DNA from 4 places in the Kocuria sp. APC 4018 genome. Region 2 is predicted to be linked to each of the others. Evidence: riboswitches for the same ligand, from Rfam matches in the RefSeq annotation. Region 2 holds a riboswitch; each other region holds the start of a gene.
What was found. Region 2 has a riboswitch for thiamine pyrophosphate ahead of QL985_RS04345 (ECF transporter S component). Riboswitches for the same ligand answer to the same signal wherever they lie in the genome.
Positions count from the first base shown of each region.

Region 1: it holds a riboswitch for thiamine pyrophosphate, as region 2 does, so the genes downstream of both, thiO (glycine oxidase ThiO) here and QL985_RS04345 (ECF transporter S component) in region 2, are expected to answer to the same signal.
Region 3: it holds a riboswitch for thiamine pyrophosphate, as region 2 does, so the genes downstream of both, thiC (phosphomethylpyrimidine synthase ThiC) here and QL985_RS04345 (ECF transporter S component) in region 2, are expected to answer to the same signal.
Region 4: it holds a riboswitch for thiamine pyrophosphate, as region 2 does, so the genes downstream of both, QL985_RS11255 (3-oxoacyl-ACP reductase) here and QL985_RS04345 (ECF transporter S component) in region 2, are expected to answer to the same signal.

Region 1 is NZ_JASDCY010000018.1:5,306-10,039, reverse strand. It holds gene moeB (molybdopterin-synthase adenylyltransferase MoeB) at 1-784, opposite strand, end outside; gene QL985_RS05120 (thiazole synthase) at 781-1,758, opposite strand; gene thiS (sulfur carrier protein ThiS) at 1,761-2,045, opposite strand; gene thiO (glycine oxidase ThiO) at 2,111-3,382, opposite strand; TPP riboswitch at 3,373-3,496, opposite strand; gene thiE (thiamine phosphate synthase) at 3,628-4,290, shown strand; gene QL985_RS05100 (DUF393 domain-containing protein) at 4,306-4,725, opposite strand; gene QL985_RS05095 (PhzF family phenazine biosynthesis protein) at 4,722-4,734, opposite strand, start outside.
Region 2 is NZ_JASDCY010000014.1:32,668-37,401, reverse strand. It holds gene QL985_RS04355 (energy-coupling factor transporter transmembrane component T) at 1-336, opposite strand, end outside; gene QL985_RS04350 (ATP-binding cassette domain-containing protein) at 333-1,931, opposite strand; gene QL985_RS04345 (ECF transporter S component) at 1,928-2,551, opposite strand; TPP riboswitch at 2,608-2,714, opposite strand; gene QL985_RS04340 (DUF4235 domain-containing protein) at 2,882-3,154, opposite strand; gene mnhG (monovalent cation/H(+) antiporter subunit G) at 3,284-3,649, opposite strand; gene QL985_RS04330 (monovalent cation/H+ antiporter complex subunit F) at 3,646-3,915, opposite strand; gene QL985_RS04325 (Na+/H+ antiporter subunit E) at 3,912-4,559, opposite strand; gene QL985_RS04320 (Na+/H+ antiporter subunit D) at 4,556-4,734, opposite strand, start outside.
Region 3 is NZ_JASDCY010000041.1:11,406-16,139, reverse strand. It holds gene QL985_RS08370 (L-lactate permease) at 1-301, opposite strand, end outside; gene thiC (phosphomethylpyrimidine synthase ThiC) at 562-2,316, opposite strand; TPP riboswitch at 2,412-2,523, opposite strand; gene QL985_RS08360 (hypothetical protein) at 2,723-3,619, shown strand; gene QL985_RS08355 (succinate dehydrogenase cytochrome b subunit) at 3,825-4,547, shown strand; gene QL985_RS08350 (fumarate reductase/succinate dehydrogenase flavoprotein subunit) at 4,547-4,734, shown strand, end outside.
Region 4 is NZ_JASDCY010000080.1:132-4,865, reverse strand. It holds gene nadE (ammonia-dependent NAD(+) synthetase) at 1-117, shown strand, start outside; gene nhaA (Na+/H+ antiporter NhaA) at 125-1,492, opposite strand; gene QL985_RS11260 (hypothetical protein) at 1,970-2,266, opposite strand; TPP riboswitch at 2,460-2,594, shown strand; gene QL985_RS11255 (3-oxoacyl-ACP reductase) at 2,640-3,404, shown strand; gene QL985_RS11250 (LLM class flavin-dependent oxidoreductase) at 3,406-4,692, shown strand.

The DNA.
Region 1 (4,734 bases), on a different contig from region 2:
TGACGGGCTTGCGCTCCGGGTCCGGCAGGACGGTGAGGGTGCGCCACGTCTGGGCGAGCGCGTTGTGGACGAGGACCCGGCCCACGAGGGGCGTGCCCAGGCCGGTGAGGAGTTTCAGGGCCTCGGTGGCCATCACGGAGCCGATGGTCGCGGGCAGCACGCCCAGCACCCCGCCCTCCGCGCACGAGGGCACGGAGCCCGCCGGGGGAGCCTCGGGGTAGAGGTCCCGGTACACCGGTCCGTGGCCCGCCCAGAACACCGAGACCTGGCCGTCGAAGCGCAGGATGGAGCCCCACACCACGGGGATGCCGGTGAGCTCGGCGGCGTCCGCCACGAGGTAGCGCGTGGCGAAGTTGTCCGCGCCGTCCAGCACCAGGTCGTACTGCCCGAGGATCTCCAGGGCGTTCTCGGTGCTGAGCCGGGTGTCGTGGGTCCGCACGGTGACCAGCGGGTTGAGACGGGCTACGGCGTCCGCGGCGGAGTCCACCTTGGGCCGTCCCACGTCCCCCACAGTGTGGATCACCTGGCGCTGCAGGTTGGAGACGGACACGACGTCGTCGTCCACGACGCCCAGGGTTCCCACACCGGCGGCCGCAAGGTACTGCAGTGCGGGTGCGCCCAGGCCGCCGGCGCCGACCACGAGCACGCGCGCGTTCTTGAGCCGACGCTGTCCCTCCGGGCCGAACTGCGTGAGCGTGAGGTGGCGCGAGTACCGTTCGAGCTCCTCGCGGGTGAGATCTGCGGCCGGTTCCACCAGGGGGTCGAACGGGGAGGGAGCACTCATCGGGTGACGTCCCCCGCGGCCTCGGCCACGGACCGGGCGGGCCAGTCCCCGCGGGGAGCGTCCTCGCCCGCGCCGATCCGCCCGGCCATGGGCGAGGACGCCAGAGCGTGGGTGCGACGTGCGATCCGTCCCGCGCCGCGCGCGAGCAGACCAGCCTGCACGGCGTGCTTCATGGCGTGGGCCATGGCCACCGGGTCCTGGGCGCGGGTCACCGCAGAGGCGAGCAGCACGGCGTCGCACCCGAGCTCCATGGCCAGCGCCGCCTCGGACGCCGTGCCGATGCCGGCGTCCAGCACCACGGGCACGCCGGCACGCGAGGCGATCAGCTCGATGTTGTGGGGGTTCAGGACGCCTAGTCCCGTGCCGATCGGCGCACCCAGGGGCATCACGGCGCTGGCCCCGGCGTCCTCGAGGCGCAGCGCGAGCACGGGGTCGTCGGACGTGTACGCGAAAACCTTGAAGCCGCGCCGCACGAGCTTCTCGGTGGCGTCCAGCAGCTCCACGCCGTCCGGCAGCAGGGTGTCCTCGTCGGAGATGATCTCCAGCTTGACCCAGTCCGTCTCCAGCGCTTCGCGTCCGAGCTCTGCGGTCAGCAGCGCGTCCCGGGCCGTGTAGCACCCGGCGGTGTTCGGCAGCACCCGGATGCCGTGGCGGCGCAGGATTCCGTACAGGCTGTCCTGCGGGGCCCCCGACGACGACGCCGCCGCACCCGTCCCACCGGTGGCTCCCGTTCCGCGCGGGCCGCCTCCGTCCACCCCCGCTCCGGAGCCACCGGGAACGGAGGCGGCACCCGGCCGCGACGGGCCGGGGGAGAAGCGACGCAGGGCCACCGTGGTCAGCTCGGTGCCGGAGGCCAGCAGGGCGCGCTCGAGCATGGCGAGGTCCGTGAGACCGCCGGTGCCCATGATGAGCCGTGAGGTCAGCTCCACCCCGGCCACCGTCAGCGGCGCTGTGCCCAGATCCTTGTCCGTCATGCTCAGCCTCCCTGCACCGCGGTGACGACCTCCACGGACTGCCCCGGTGCCACGGAGGTGGTGGCCCACAGGGAGCGGGGGACCACGGTGTCGTCCACGGCCACGGCGATCCCCAGGGGGTGCCCGTCCGCGGCGGTGCCCTGCGGCGTGATCTCCCGGCCTGTCAGCTGTGCCACCGCATCGGTGAGGGTGAACCCCTCGTGGACCTCCACCGGGGAGCCGTTGATGCTCGCGGTGCCCGGACCGACGTCCTGCCGCGGCGCGTGGGGCTCGCCAGTGGCGGGCACCGGTCGCCCGGGGTCCGGAGAACCGGGCTCGGCGCCGGCCTCTGGTGTGTGCGGTGCAGGGGCGCTCATGCGAGTCCTCCCGAGAAGTCGGTGGTGTCGTGCAGGTCGTCGTTCGGGCGGGAGTGGCGCCCCGGATCCGTGGCGGCGAGGAACTCCACGTCCCGCTGGTGGTCCACCTCGGGATCCAGAACCCCGGTCACGAGTTCCGCCGCGAGACGGGAGGCCACGGGGGTCAGCAGGATGCCGTGGCGGAAGTGCCCGGTGCTGATCACCAGCCCGGCCACGGAGGTGGTTCCGAGGTAGGGGAGGTCGTCCGGGGTGCCCGGGCGGGCCCGGGCCATCATCTCCAGGACGTCGCAGTCGTCGATCGCGGGAACCACCGCGCGGGCGTCCCGCAGGAGCTGGTGGACGCCTCCGGCCAGCACCGACTCCCGGCCGTCCTCGCGGTTGGTGGCACCGACCACCAGTGTGCGGTCCACGCGCGGGACCATGTAGACCGGGCGGCCCATGACCTGGGCGCGCACCGTGCGGGTCAGCAGGTGCTCCTCACCGGGTCCCAGCACGGAGTCGGGGACGCGCAGCCGCAGGATGTCACCGAACACGGGTCGCAGCCGCAGCTCCAGGTCCTCGGGCAGCCCGCCCATGGTGTTGGCCGTGAGCCCCGAGGCCACCACCACCGCGTCCGCGGGGATCCGTTCGCCGTTGTCCAGGAGCACACCCTCCACCCTGCGGGGGCCCTTGCGGGGCACCTGCACCGACTCCACCCGGTGGGTCAGCCAGGTGACCGGGCCGGCATCCGCGGCGCCCGCGAGCGTCTCGGCGTGCGGTGCGTTGAGGGCCTCGACCATGGCGGCGGCCAGCATCCGCGGGTCCACCTGACGGTCGGAGACGATGCGCACGGCACCCCCGAGCCTGGGGGCGAGCGCGGGTTCCATGGAGCGGGCCTCGCGCGTGGAGATCTCCTCCACGTCCATGCCCGAGGCGATCTGGTGGGAGGCGAGGTCGGAGAGGGACCGGGCGTCCGCGGCGTCGGCGGCGACCACCAGCGTCTCCTCCGTGCGGTATCCCGTGGCGAGTCCCGTGGCCGCGGCCACCCGCTCCACGAAGCCGGGGTACTCCTCGGCGGACGCGCGCATCAGGGGGTAGAGCCGCTCCTGGCCGTACTGGGTCTCCGCGACGGGTGCCAGCATCCCCGCCGCGGCACGTGTGGCGCCCCACGCGGGCTGGGGGTCGGCCACGGTGACGGCAACCCCGCGGCGTCGCAGTTCGAGCGCTGTGGCCAGGCCGATCAGACCGGCCCCGGCCACCACCACGTGGGCGGGCGTGTTCTCGGGCATCTCTTCCTCCCTCCGGCGGCATGATCCGCGTCAGGTGACCGGTCGGCGGCTCACGCCCTCTCAGCCCGCTGCGGTGGTCCGTGCGGACGGGTGCGGGCTCCCGTGGAACTCGTCGGGCGGCACGATGCAGGGCGGCCGGACGACGCCGCCAGTCTAGTCCTCCCCGTGGCCCCCGTCCCCGGGGAATTCGCGGGGAGCAGATCGCTCGCCGCGCGCCCTGTGCCGGTTCGTGCCACGATGGCGGCATGGCACAGATCGAGGACCAGGGACGACGACGCCGCGAGAAGCTGCGGGACACGCGGCTCTACGTGTGCGTGACCGCACGACGGGAACGCGGTGACCTGCGGGAGTTCCTGCACGCCGCATACGCGGGCGGGACGGACATCATCCAGCTGCGGGACAAGACGCTCGAGGCGGCCGCGGAGATCGAGGCCATCGGGGTGCTCGCTGAGGTTGCCCGTGAGCACGGCAAGCTCTTTGCGGTGAACGACCGCGCGGACGTGGCCCTGCTGACCGGCGCGGACGTGTTCCACGTGGGCCAGGGGGATCTCACCACGCAGCAGGCCCGCACGGTGCTGGGTCCTGACGTGGTGCTCGGCCGCTCGTGCCACTCGCCCGCCCAGGTGGATGCCGCGCTCGCGGATCCCGGGCTCGACTACTTCTGCACCGGACCGGTCTGGGAGACCCCCACCAAACCGGGACGGGCCGCGGTGGGCCTGGAGCTGCCCCGCTACGCCGCGGAGCACGCCGGGGACACGCCGTTCTTCGCGATCGGGGGTGTCGACGCCGCCCGGCTCCCCGCCGTGCTCGGCACCGGGGCCTCGCGCATCGTGGTGGTGCGGGCGGTCACCGAGGCCACCGATGTCACCGCCGCCGCGCGCGAACTCCGGGACGCGCTGCCCGCCTGACGGGGGAGGCGCCGGTCAGCGAACGGCACCGCACTGCCCGGGATGCTGCTCGCACCACGGGGTGACGCCCGGAAAGCGTCCTCGGTGAGCGGCCACCCAGCGGTAGACGGCCTCCTGGGTGCGGGCCACCAGCGGCAGCCCGTAGAGCGCGCCGAAGAAGCGTGTGCCCAGGGCTGTGTCAAGGATGCTCGCAACTGCTCGGGCACCGCTCACCGCGAGCCCGCCGTCGCCCTGCGGGTCCCCGGGCCCGGCGGGGACCGCCCAGACCGAGGCGTCGCACTGCTGCGGGGTCAGGCCGAAGCGCTCCGGCACGCCCGGGTGCTGCCACGCGTGCAGCTCGATCCGTCCGTGGCGGTCCAGGTGTTCCACCCAGCCCACCGCGCGGGTGCAGAAACCGCACCGGCCGTCGAAGACCACGTGCAGCCGGGTGCTCACAGGACCACG
Region 2 (4,734 bases):
GCCGCCCGCGGCCAGGGACCCGGTGGTGATCGTGAGCCAGCCGACCTCCACGAGGACCGTGCCGCCCGCGGGCGAGAGCATCGCGGTGCCCCAGCCGCTGATCAGCGCGGCCACCGCGAGGGGCCACAGCAGCCGCAGCAGCCGCCACGGGCCGAGCCCCACCCCCGCGAGGAGCACGAGCTGCCCCGCGAGGGCCACGGCGTTGGTCACGGGGTCCGCGCTCACCACGATCACGAGCGTGATCAGCAGCGCCCCCAGCAGCTTGACCACCGGGTTGGCGCGGGACAGCAGCCCCGTGCGGGGACCGAACATGGACGGCGCCACGGGCGTGCTCATGAGCCGAGCCTCACGTCCTGCGCCTCCAGCGCCGCCACGAGGTCGCGGTCGTGGGTCACGGCGACCACCGCCGTGCCCCGGTCCATCTCCGCCACGAGCAGGTCCACGAGCTCCCTCCAGGTCTGGGCGTCCTGGCCGAACGTGGGTTCGTCCAGGATCAGCACGCGCGGGGCCGCCGCGAGCACGGTGGCCACCGACAACCGGCGCTTCTGACCACCGGACAGCGTGAACGGGTTGGCGTCCGCGAGGTCCTCGAGGCGCAGGCGACGCAGCAGGTCCTCCACCCGGGCGGCGTCGTGCTCCGGCAGCTCGTCCTTCGAGGCTCCGGCGCGGCGCAGCAGCTGACGCGGTCCGAACTCGAGCTCGGCGCGCACGGTGGGACGCAGGAACTGGTGCTCGGGGTGCTGGAAGACCGTGCCCACGCGCGGGATCAGCTCCCCGCCATCCCACAGCGAGGGGTCCTGCGGCGCGCCGTCCGCGAGCGCCGCGGAGGCCCGCACCGTGCCGCGCACGGGCACGAGCAGACCCGCCAGCGTCAGCGCCAGGGTGGACTTGCCCGCCCCGTTCACGCCGGTCACGGCGAGCGCACGGCCCGCGCGGACGTCCAGGCTGATGCCCTCGGCGGCCACGGGCGCGTCCCAGCCGTCCAGGGGGTCCACAGCCGCGTCCGTGCCGCGCCGCCAGGCCTTCCGGGCACGACGCCGCCTGCGGGCGATCTCGCGCCGCGTCGGCTGCACGCGGGAGACGGCGAGGTCCCGGGCGCTCAGCAGCACCTCCCCGGCGTCCGGGCCGCGGGTGTCCGCCGGGGCGGGTGCGCGCGTGGTCGGAACCCAGCCGGGCACCCACGTGCCCTGCTCCTGGAGCAGGTGGCGGGCGTCGTGGAGGGTCTCGCGGGTGGGACCGTCGAAGGCCACCCGGCCGTGCTCGTCCAGCACGATCACCCGGTCCACCACGGGTTCCCACAGGGCCACCCGGTGCTCCACGACCACGAGCGTGATGCCGTCCCGCAACACCGCCTCGGAGACAGCCCGGCACAGCTGCTCCGCGCCCTCCTGGTCCACGCTCGCGGTGGGCTCGTCCAGCAGCAGCAGCCGGGGTCGCATGGCCATGACTCCCGCGAGCGCGAGGCGCTGCTTCTGCCCGCCGGACAGGGCCGTGGTGGAGTGCGCGAGGGGCAGCGTCAGCCCCACCCGCGCGAGCGCCTCGTCCACGCGGGGCCAGATCTGCTCGGGGGGCACCGAGATGTTCTCCAGCCCGAACGCGACGTCGTCCCCCACGCGGGAGAGGATCACCTGGGTCTCGGGGTCCTGGTGCATGAAGCCCACGGCCCCGCGCGCCTCCCGTGGGTCCACGCCGTCCACGCTCAGCCCGCCGGAGCGGGACTGCCCGTCCGGATCCTGTTCCACCCCCGCGAGGGCCTGCAGCAGCGTGGACTTCCCGGCGCCGGACGGCCCCAGCAGCAGCACGCGCTCCCCGGGTTCGAGCACGGCGGTGACGTCACGGAGGCTCGGATCCTGACGGCCGGGATAGTGCCACCCGAACCGCTCCAGCCGCACGGCCGCACCCGTGGGCGCTGACCCCGCCGGTTCCGTCATCGACGGCGCGTGGCGCCGGAGGCCAGGGCCCCCAGCACCCCGGTGGCCTGCAGCGCGCGCACCACGAGCCACATCAGGGCACCGGCGATCACCGCACCGGAGAGGGTGGTGAGCGCGGCGTAGACGACCTTCTGGTCCAGGGCCCACTCATAGTTGTACATGATGTCCTCGCTCGCCCCGAGGAACAGTCCGGAGAGCGCACCGGCCGCGGTGGCCACGGCCAGGCCGAAGCGGCGGTAGCCCGTCAGGAGGAACACGAGCTCCACTCCGAGACCCTGGACGAGACCGGAGATCACCACGGTCCACCCGAAGTGGGTTCCCAGGAAGCCCTCCAGCACCGCCGCGAGCAGCTCGCAGAACAGGGCCGCGCCGGGCTTGCGGATGATGAGCGCGCCCAGGGTGCCCGCCACGAGCCAGCCGCCCGAGATGAGCCCCGCCGAGGGCGGATACGCCACCGCGGCCGTGGAGACCACGGGGTACAGCAGGTTGGACCACATCCAGAAGATCACCGCGCACGCCGCGGCGAGGACCGCCGCCACCACGATGTCCACGACCCGCCAGGACTGCGTGCGGGCGGTACCCCGTGCGGTTCCAGTGGGGGTGCTGCTGAGCTGCGTCATGAGAACTCCTCCTGAAGGTTCCAGGAGGGGAAGAGCCCCCGCGCACCGCGGACGGGCTCTTGAGATGCTCGACTCCCTAGCGCCGGTATGAACCGGATCAGGTTCGAGGGTCTGCGCTCGCGCGCACTCTCAGCGCCTCGGTGGCGCTCCCCTGTCGTTGAGCCACCAGTCTAGACCACCACGGCGGTCGGCCGGGGTGCTCGAGGCGCCCCGGCCGACCGCTGTGGTGCGGGGTGCGGGCCGTGCACCGCACCCCGGTCCCGCGGAGTCCCGCCGTGAGGACGCGCCAAGCGCGTGGCCTCGCCGGCGGGAGTGCCGCGGGAGCAGGACTCAGATCTCGGCCTGCGAGGACTTCGAGGAGTCGTTGTCGTCGGACTGCATCTTGGACACCTGGCGGGCAATGCCCACCTTGATGACCGTGCCCACCACACCGGTGATCATGGCCCAGATGATGATGTCGCGCCAGGCCTCGTCCTCGTCCGGGTTCTTGGCGGGGGGCTCGTTGCCCGTGACCTGCTTCCACGCCACGGTCAGAGCCTTGTTGGCCATGGCCACGCCGCCCAGGGAGGCCACCGTGCCGAAAATGTCCATCGCCTTGTTCATGGGATTCTCCTCAGTTCTCGAAAGTGCCGCCGGCGCGTGGTGGCCGGCGGCGTCGTACTCCCACCCCAGCATACGAACCCGTGAGCCGGGGTGGTGTCACCTGCCCGGGTGGCGCCACCGCGTGTGTCGTCAGTCGGGCCGGTCCTCACCGGCGCGGGCCACCACGTCACGCAGCTCGTCCGCCACGAGGTTCTCCTCGTGCAGGTGCTTGGAACGGTAGGCCGCACGGCCCACCATGTGCGCGGAGACCGGGACCGTGAGCAGCTGGAAGATCCACGCGAGGACCAGCAGGGGGATCATCCGGGGCTCCCCGCTGGCGAGCGCGAGGGCGGTGAGCAGCAGGAGCAGCCCGAAGACCTGGGGCTTGGTGCCCGCATGCATGCGGGAGAGCAGATCGGGGAAGCGCACGAGGCCCACCGCGGCCGCGAGCGACATGAACGTCCCCGCGACCAGGCACACCACTGCCGCGACGTCCGTCACCGTGTGCCAGTTCATGAGCGGTCCAGCCCCACGTTGCGCGCCACCGTGACCGAGCCCAGGAACCCCACGAGGGAGACGATCACGAGCAGCACCAGGTTGTCCGTGTGGCGGTGGTACACCATCTCCACGGCCAGAGCGGCGCCCACGATGGCCAGGAGGACGTCCGTGGCGATCACCCGGTCCAGCAGGGACGGCCCCTTGGCCAGGCGGTAGATGGTGCCCGCGGCCGCGAGCGCGAGGATCACACCGCACACCCACACGGCGACGTCGGACAGGGTCATGACCGCTCCTCTCCGGGCCCGCTCCCGGCCTCGTCCATGTCTTCGGTGGGGGACTCGACGGCGCCCGTGGCCTCCGTGCGGTCGGGGTCACCCTTGACCGGCAGCAGCGCCAGGTCCTCCCGCGAGCCCATGATGCGGATCCAGGCGGCCTCGGTGTCCAGCACCGAGCGCCGGAACGCCTCGGCCTGCTCCGGCGTGGCGATGTCCAGGACGTGGAAGTAGAGGATCCCGTTCCCCCGGTCCACCTCGACCACCAGTGACCCGGGGATCAGCGCCATGGTGTGCCCCACGGCGGTCATCAGCAGATCGTTGTTCTGCCGCAGCGGCACCCGCAGCACGGCGTTGTGCACGCGCGGTCCCTGCACCAGCGCCACTCGGAACACGTGGATGCTCGCCTTGGCCACCTGCCACACGAACGTGACCACGAACAGCACGAAGTGCACCACGTTGAAGCGCCCGGACAGCCGCACCGGGGGCAGCACCAGGGTGCGCGTGACCAGCAGGGCCAGCAGCAGCCCGAAGACCAGGTTGCCGGGGCTCCAGTCCCCCCACAGAGCTCCCCACACCACCACGAGCCACAGGATCAGCGGCAGCTCGGCCCGCAGGGAGTTGCGGGCCTGGCGACGGACGGCGGACGTACTCATGGTGCCTCCTCGCTCACGCCGCCCTCGCCCACGGGGGCCAGCACGGCGTCGATGTAGCGGTCCGGGTGCACCAGGTTGTCCGCGGCGCTGCCCGCGAGGTCGAACAGCGGACCCGCGAAGACCGTGAGCGCCACCCCCACCACCACGAGAGCGGTAGTGGCTCCCACCATGGTCC
Region 3 (4,734 bases), on a different contig from region 2:
TGATGTCGAAACGCCCCGAGCGCACGCTCAGCCGGTACAGCCACACGGCCATCACGATGATGTACGCGATGGGCCACAGCGCGGTGAGCAGGCCCAGCAGACCGGCCCCCGCCACGGCGGTCACGGGCATGTGGAACACGAACAGCGCCACAAGCACCTGCACCACCAGGGCGATGACACCCGACTTCAGGCCCGTGAGCTTGAAGAGCATCATGCACGCGAGGAACACGACAATGGGAATGGCGGCCACCAGGGCGGTCAGGGGCAGGCTGCCCAGGGTGTCGAGCGATTGGGTCCACATGGCGTCCTCCACGACGTCCGGCGAGTGGGCGGGTTGAGACCCAGGCCGCCGACGACGCCGCTGGGCACCCCCGGTCGCTCACGGTCGGGCAGGCGCGCCGCGGGGTGGATCGGGAGCCGCGCAGACTCCTGCCCCACCGTCCACGGCGCCCTACCACAACGCCTTGATCACGGGCTCAACGCTAGTCCTGCGGGGGCCGTTTGATGCCTGGCCACCCCGAGAAAATCGCCAAGTGTGAGGCAATACACCCGCCGGTGAGATCAGGGACGCACGGGCTCCTCGCCCCGGACCGTGGGTTCCGGGAGGTACACCTGTCCCCCGGCGGCGAGGAACTCCTGGCTCTTGCGCTGCATCCCGGCGATCGCGGCCTGGTTCTCCGCGCTGCCGTAGGTGTCCCGGATGTCCTGGGAGATGCGCATGGAGCAGAACTTGGGCCCGCACATCGAGCAGAAGTGGGCGGTCTTGGCGGGCTCGGCGGGCAGGGTCTCGTCGTGGTACTCCTGCGCGGTCACCGGGTCCAGCCCCAGCCCGAACTGGTCCCGCCAGCGGAACTCGAAGCGTGCCTTGGACAGCGCGTCGTCGCGTTCCGTGGCGCCCGGGTGGCCCTTGGCGATGTCCGCGGCGTGGGCGGCGATCTTGTAGGTGATCACGCCGGTCTTGACGTCGTCTCGGTTGGGCAGGCCCAGGTGCTCCTTGGGGGTCACGTAGCACAGCATCGCGGTGCCGTAGCGAGCGATCTCCGTGGCACCGATCGCGGAAGTGATGTGGTCGTAGCCGGGAGCGATGTCCGTGGCGAGCGGGCCCAGGGTGTAGAACGGGGCGCCGTCGCACAGCTCCTGCTGGCGCTCCACGTTCTCGCGGATCTTGTGCAGCGGGATGTGGCCGGGACCCTCCACCATCACCTGCACGTCGTGCTCCCACGCGCGCTTGGTCAGCTCGGCGAGGGTGTCCAGCTCGGCGAACTGGGCGGCGTCGTTGGCGTCCGCGATGGAGCCGGGGCGCAGGCCGTCGCCCAGGGAGAACGCGACGTCGTACTGCGCGAAGATCTCGCACAGCTCGTCGAAGTGCGTGTAGAGGAAGTTCTCCCGGTGGTGCGCCAGGCACCAGCCGGCCATGATCGACCCGCCGCGCGAGACGATCCCGGTGACGCGCTCGGCGGTCAGCGGCACGTAGCGCAGCAGCACGCCCGCGTGGACCGTCATGTAGTCCACGCCCTGCTCGCACTGCTCGATCACGGTGTCCCGGTAGATCTCCCACGTGAGCGCGTTGGCGTCCCCGTCCACCTTCTCGAGCGCCTGGTAGATGGGCACGGTGCCGATGGGTATCGGGGAGTTGCGCAGGATCCACTCGCGCGTGGTGTGGATGTCGTTGCCCGTGGAGAGGTCCATGAGCGTGTCCGCGCCCCACTTGGCGGCCCACTCCAGCTTGGCCACCTCCTCGCTGATGGAGCTGGTCACCGCCGAGTTGCCGATGTTCGCGTTCACCTTCACCAGGAACTTCCGCCCGATGACCATGGGCTCGGACTCCGGGTGGTTCACGTTCAGCGGGATCACCGCGCGCCCGGCGGCCACCTCCTGGCGCACCAGTTCCACGTCGCACTGCTCCCGCAGCGCCACGAAACGCATCTCCGGGGTCACGACGCCGCGGCGCGCGTAGTGCATCTGGGTCACGCACCTGCCGGGCCGGGCCCGCCGGGGCTCCGGCTTCCTCCCCCGCCACTGCTGGGACGGTACACCGCGGCGCACGGCGCTGCGGCCGTCGTCCTCGAGCTTGAGGCCGCGGGCCTCGTAGACCTCGGTGTCGTCCCGCTCCTCGATCCACGGCGCCCGCCAGGGCTCCAGCCCCTCCTCCGGGACGCTGCCCGGGCCCATCGTGCGGTACACCTGCAGCGGGTGGTTGGGTGTGCCGTCCGGGGCGTCCAGCTGGTGGATCTCCGTGACGGGCACCTGGATGCCGTGCTCCGTGTCCTCCAGCCACGCCAGGCGGTGGGACTCGTGCTGCTCGGTCTGCTGGATGGTCTTGTCCCCGGGGGCGTCCTGTAGGCCGTTCTCCGTGGAGGTCTCGGACGTCGCAGAGGTCTCGGGGGCAGATGTGCTGGGGGTGTGCGAAGGCAAGGCCGTTCCTCACTTCCTACGCCGGTACGAGCCGGTTCAGGTTCGACGGTCCCGGGCAGCACTGGCCCGATCTCAGCCCCCGCGTCTGGGGCTCCCGTGTGGACGGTCACATGTCTAGCACACATCCGGCGGTGAGAGGGCGACCCCGCAGCATTCCCTTGGCTGGCCTCTTGCCGCCGTGATCGCGGCCCGTCCACGGCGCCGCCACGCCCGTGGCAGTATCGTGGCGCGCGAGGCGGGTCGTGCGGTCCTGATCGCGCCGTCCTGCCCGTGCCTCAGCATCCCCCTGACCAAAGGCTTGTCCCCCATGGCCCTGACCGTCCGCAAGAAGCGCTTCATCGGGCGCATGATCGGGCACGCCACCAACCCGGTGCGGGTGCACTGGCGGACCTGGCGCCGTCAGGAGCAGCGTCACACCATCGGTGGCGTGGAGATCGTGCTGCCACCGGAGCACAATCTCCCCTACTACCAGCGCCGGGATCCCACGTACGACGCGTACGCCATCGACCTGCTCGCCCGGCTCGCGGCCGGGAACCGGCACGTCGCGGTCATCGACGTGGGGGCGAACGTGGGAGACACCGCGGCCGCCGTCCTCGCTTCGGACCCACGGAGCTCGGTGATCAGCGTCGAAGGTGATCCAATGTTCCTCGGCTACCTGGCCCGCAACCTGGCTGCGCACGCCGAGCGCGCCACCGTGGTGGAGGGGTTCGTGGGACCGGTGGGCACGCGGGTGTCCTTCAGCCGCGCCGGCTCCACGGGCGGGTTCCAGCCGGAGGAGGGCGCCGGCGGGCACGCCGTCGAGGACTGGGTCTCCCCCGCATCGCTGCTGGCCATGCCCGCCCCCGAGGACCTGGTGGTGTGGAAGAGCGACATCGACGGCTTCGACATCCACGTGTTGGTGCACCACTGGGACGCCATCGACTCCCGCTGCGACGTCCTGTGGTTCGAGTACGACTCACCGCGCACCCTGGGTGACCGCGCCGACGACGAGCGCCTGATCCGGGCCCTGGCTGCGAGCGGTCGCACGCTTCTCGTCCACGACAACCTGGGCCGCCGCATGGTGCAGCTGCCGCCCGGTGACAGCACTGGGCTGCGCACGCTCTCCCGCTGGCTGCACGAGCAGGTGGACGGTCACGTGGTGGTTCCATACCTCGACGTGTGGGCCCTGTCCCCTGAAGCGGTTCAGCTTCTCCAGTGCGACTGAATCGACGACCGAAAACGATCCCGAGAATTGCTCAGACTGCTGATAAACAGGCGCAGTGCACTGACCATTGACGCGTCGACAATTACGCGGGAAATACGCTGACCCGCCCGCCCCATTCGCCGTCTTTCGCAGCTCCCAGGAGTAGCGTGAAACACGTACCTGACGACTTCAAAGACTGCGGTTCAGGCACTGACGAGGGGCGATCATGACGGCAACTGTGCACCGAGACCACCGGACATCTTCCACACCGGGCAGACGCCTGCCGGTGTCGAACTTCGCGGCGAAAACCACGATGGCCGTCACCGGACTCATTTTTGTGGGATTCGTGTTCGTCCACATGTACGGCAACCTGCACATCTACCGCGGGCAGGAAGAATTCGACCACTACGCGCACTGGCTGCGCGAGATCGCCATGCCGCTGCTGCCCTACTCGGGCATGCTGTGGATCCTGCGGGTGGTCCTGCTGGTCAGCCTGGCGCTGCACCTCGGGTGCGGCCTGCTGCTGTGGACCCGCGCCCGCCGCGCCCGTGGGGCGTTCCCCCGCAAGGGCCTCCGGCGTCCGGACGCACTGATGGCGCGCTACATGCTGGGCACCGGCATCGTCATCCTGCTGTTCGTGATCTTCCACATCCTCGACCTCACCCTGGGGGCGCCACCGGCCGCCACCGGCTCGTTCGAGGCCGGCTCGGCGTACGCCAACCTCGTCGCCAGCTTCCAGCGCCCCGTGGTCGCGGCGTTCTACATGCTCACGATGCTGGTGCTCACCGCCCACGTGGCCCACGGCACGTGGACCGCCGCCAACGACCTCGGTGCCACGGGCAGGCGGCTGCGCCAGGTCGCCGCCTGGGTGGCCGGGCTGGTGGCGATCGCCATCTGCGTGGGCAACGTGACCATCCCCCTCATGGTTCTGCTGGGAGTGATTCAGTGATGACGGCATCCACGCAGGCCCAGGCCCTGCTCGACGAGCTCCGCACGGTGGGTTCGGACCTGCCAGGGCTGCAGGCGGAGGTCCCCGCGTCCCAGATCTGGGCGGACCGGCGGCTGCACTACCGCCTGGTCTCCCCGCTGAACCGCCGCAAGTTCACGGTCATCGTGGTGGGCACCGGTCTCGCGGG
Region 4 (4,734 bases), on a different contig from region 2:
GAGGGCAAGGATGTCCCCGTGGAGGTCGCGGAGAAGCTGGAGCAGATCTTCCTGCGCTCCCGCCACAAGCGCACCGTGCCGGTGACCCCGGCGGACGCGTGGTGGCGGGAGGGCTGAGCCCTCCTCAAGCGGAGAGGGATGCGCTGCGGTACCGGCGGTTGCGGACCGCCAGCAGCCCACCGGCCAGCACCGCCGCCAGCACCGAGGCGGTCAGCACGGCCACCTTGGCCTGGTCCCCTGCGGCCGCGGACGGGTCGAAGCTCAGCTCCGCGATCAGCAGGGACACCGTGAACCCGATCCCGGCCAGCAGCGCGATCCCCACCAGGTCGATCCACTTGTAGGACGGGTCCAGCTTCCGCCCGGTGAGCACGGTGGTGAGCCATGTGGCCGCAATGATGCCCAGCGGCTTGCCCAGGACGAGGCCCGCGATGATGCCGAGCGTGACGGGGGCGGCGAGCGCCGTCGTCAATCCGTCCCAGCCGCCCACCGCGACGCCCGCGGAGAAGAACGCGAAGACCGGCACCGCGAACCCGGCGGACAGGGGCCGCACGCGGTGCTCCAGGTGCTCGGCGAGCTCCACGGGCTCCCCGGAGGCCCTGGCCCCCATGACGGGAACGGCGAAGCCGAGCAGCACGCCGGCGACCGTGGCGTGGATCCCGGCCTCGTGGACCAGGGCCCACGTGATCACGGCCAGCGGCACCAGGATCACCCACGCGGCCCACGTGCGGTGGGCGAAGAAGCGGGGGAAGCGGTGCGCCAGCAGCCCGAACACGGCCAGCGGGACGAGCGCGAGGAGCAGCGGGAGCACGTGCACCTCGTCCGTGTAGAAGACCGCGATGATGGTGATGGCCAGCAGGTCGTCCACCACCGCGAGCGTGAGCAGGAAGAGGCGGAGCGCGCTGGGCAGGTGCGATCCCACGATCGCGAGCACCGCCACGGCGAACGCAATGTCGGTGGCGGTGGGGATCGCCCAGCCGCCCAGGGTCTCGGGGTTCGTCGCGTTCACCGCGGCGTAGATCAGCGCGGGGACGACGACGCCGCCCACGGCCGCCGCGATCGGCACCGCCGCCTTGCGGAGGTCCCGCAGATCACCCGAGACGAACTCGCGCTTGAGCTCGAGGCCCACGAGGAAGAAGAAGATGGCGAGCAGTCCGTCCGCGGCCCAGGTGCCGAGGCTGAGCTTCAGGTGCCACGGCTCGTAGCCGACCTCGAGGTCACGGAGGGCGAAGTAGCTCTCCACAAAGGGCGAGTTGGCCCAGACGAGGGCGATGACAGCGGCAACCACGAGGAGGATGCCAGCCACGGTCTCGCGGCGCAGGACGTCCTGGAGCCGGGAGAGGACGCCACCCGAGGGGTGGTCGGGCTCGCACGGCGGCTCAGGATGGTTGAAGAAACCGGGCTCCGAGACGAAGCCGGAGGACTCTTCCTGCGCCACGGGCTCCGGGGATCCGGGCTCACGGTGGGCAGGGGTGGACGTGTGGTGCAGGGGCATGGATCACTCCAGTGTCGACGGGCATCACGCTCATTACCGCCGACCAGACTTCCCGGCACACCAGCCAGTAAGGGTAGCAGGGCGCCTTTATGCGGCGCACCCGTGCTTTCCATCATGACCTTGGGTCCCAGCTGCAGAGGCGGGCGCACCCGACTGATACCCCTAGAACCTGCGCCGTTGTCCGGCACCCGATCAGAGGTCGCGAGGCGGAGCATCCGTCGAATCGCGGTTGCCTCTCTTCTTGTCCTCGGCGGACCCCAAGACGTCCTTTCGGGCGAAGAACCAGACCAGACCGCCCGCCAGGAAAATCCCCACAATGATGGCCACCCACATAGCTATATTCATGGCCTCAAGCTATCAACCAGATGATCGGGGACCACGCGTCACCCTTGTTCCAGACGGGGAGGGATCCGCCGGCGGTGCCGCGCGCCAGGAAATGACAAGCGGTCTTTCCTGAAAAGAGCCCTTCGCCAGAAGTCACGACGGCGAGTGGCGGCGCGACCGCACCTCAACGATGCGGGCCGTCATCAGGCTGATTCCCCACAGGAACAGGACCAGCAGCGGTACGAGAGTCATCATGGACGGCTCGTCCACGACCGTCACGCCGCCCACGTTCTCCCAGGTGCACGTGTGGCCCAGTGGCACCCAGCTCCACCCCGGCTCACCGTAGATCGAGCTTCCGTCGCCCAGTTCGCAGGACAGGGATCCGAAGTGCAGGAGTCGCTCGGCCACGAGCCCCGCGATCCAGACGAGCAACGCGGCAAACCACAGCACCCATCCAACGTCCCTTGCCCGTGAAGCGGCTGTTCGGTCTGACATTCACCCGTCTCCGTTCTGGTTGCCGTGCGCCGCGCCCAGCACCGGCCAATCGGTCCCACCACTTTCCTATCAGGGTTCCCTGCGACCCCATCCTTCTCGGTCAATCCGCTCACTTGATCCTCGCCAAACCTCCCTGACTACACTGACCACCAGTGACACGGGGTGCCGCCACCCTTCCCTCCCCGCCCACCGGGCGCACGGAGCGCGAGGACAAGGCGGCTGAGATGACACCCGTCGAACCTGTCCAGTTAGTACTGGCGAAGGGATGTCACGGTCGCACCGCGCAGGTGGCGCACCGCTTTCTTCGCCGTGAGCCACAGGAGTGAGCATGCGGATCGAGAACACCATCGTCCTGGTCACCGGCGGAGCCCGCGGGCTCGGGGAGCACCTCAGCCGGGCGTTCGCGCGGGAGGGCGCGCGCGTCCTCGTGAACTACCACTCCAGCGAGGAGCGGGCCCGTGCGCTGGTCAGCGAACTCGGGGAGGACAGGGCCCTCGCGGTCCAGGCGGACGTGACCGACGCGCAGCAGATGCGGGACATGGTCACCCAGGCCAGGGAGCACTTCGGCGCGCCGATCACGGTGGCCGTGAACAACGCCCTGGTGGACTTCAGCTTCAACGGGGACGCCCGCCCCACCCTGGAGCACCTGACCGCGGACAACCTCACGCAGCAGTTCCAGGGCGCCGTGGTGGGCGCTCTCAACGTGATGCAGGCGGTCACCCCAGGCATGGCGGAGGCCGGCGAGGGCCGCATCATCAACATCGGCACCAACCTCTTCCAGAACCCCGTGGTCCCCTACCACGACTACACCGCCGCGAAGGCCGCCCTGCTCTCCCTCACCCGCACCGCCGCCAAGGACCTGGGCCCGCAGGGCATCACCGTGAACATGATCTCGGGCGGCCTGCTGCGCACCACGGACGCGAGCGCCGCCACCCCGGACGAGGTCTTCGACTACATCGCCGCCGGCACTCCCCTGGGCCGCGTGACCACCCCCGAGGAGTTCGCGGACACCGCCCTGTTCATCGCCTCGGACTGGTCCCGCGGGGTCACCGGCCAGAACCTGGTGGTCGACGGCGGGCTGGTGATGGACTGACATGGCCCGCCGCCTCCACCTCAACGCGTTCCTCTACGGCGCCGGCCACCACCAGGCCGCGTGGCGCGCGCCCAACTCCTCGGTGCACCGCCTCACGAACATCAGCTACTACGAGGAGCTCGCGCAGACCGCCGAGCGCGGCCTGTTCGACGCCGTGTTCTTCGCGGACGGCCACAGCGTGGGCGACGTGTCCGGCGGACCCCACTGGTCCCTGGAACCGCTGACCGCCCTGTCCGCGATGGCGCGCGCCACCGAGCGCATCGGCCTGGTGTGCACAGTGTCCTCCACGTTCTTCACGCCGTTCCACGCGGCCCGGATGCTCGCGTCCCTGGACCACATCTCGGGCGGCCGGGCGGGCTGGAACGTGGTGACCTCCATGTGGGACGACGAGGCCCGCAACCACGGCTATCGGGCCATGCCACCCAAGGACGAGCGCTACGAGCGCGCCCGCGAGTTCGTGGAGGTGGCCCGCGCCCTGTGGGCCAGCTGGGACGAGGACGCCGTCACCGCGGACCCCGAGGGCCAGTGGGCGGACCCCTCCAAGCTGCACCGCCTGGACCACGAGGGCCGCCACTTCCTGGTGGACGGGCCCCTCACGGTCCCGCGCTCCCCGCAGGGCGAGCCGGTGCTGTTCCAGGCCGGTGCGTCCGGTCCCGGCAAGGCCCTGGCCGGGGACTTCGCGGAGGGGATCTACGCCGTGGCCTACGACCTCCCCGCCGCCCAGGAGTACTACTCCTCGGTCAAGGCGGAGGTGGCGCGGGCCGGGCGCGACCCGGAGGCCGTGGTCGTGATGCCCGGGCTGGTCACCTACGTGGGCCGCACCCACGAGGAGGCCCTCGCCAAGCAGGAGCGCGTGGACCGGCTGCTGCCCGTGGAGCAGTCCCTCGCGCAGCTCTCCACGTTCGTGGAGCAGGACTGCTCCGACTGGGACCTGGACGCACCCGTTCCCCCGCTGCCGCCCCTGGAGGAGTTCACCGGACCGCAGGGCCGCTACGGGACCATCCTGCGGATCATCGAGGCGGAGCACCCCACGGTCCGCCAGCTGCTCGGACGTCTGGCCGCCGGCGGTGGCCACTGCACCATGGTGGGCACCCCGGAGTCCATCGCGGGCCGGATGCAGGAGTGGCTGGAGAACGGCGGCGCGGACGGCTTCAACCTCATGCCGCCCGTGCAGCCGGACTCGCTCACGGACTTCGTGGACCTCGTGGTCCCCGAGCTGCAGCGCCGCGGCCTGTTCCGCACCGAGTACTCCGCCACCACGCTGCGCGGTCATCTCACCCGGGGCTGACCACCCACCGCACGACGACGCCGCCGCGCCCCTTCCCGGTCG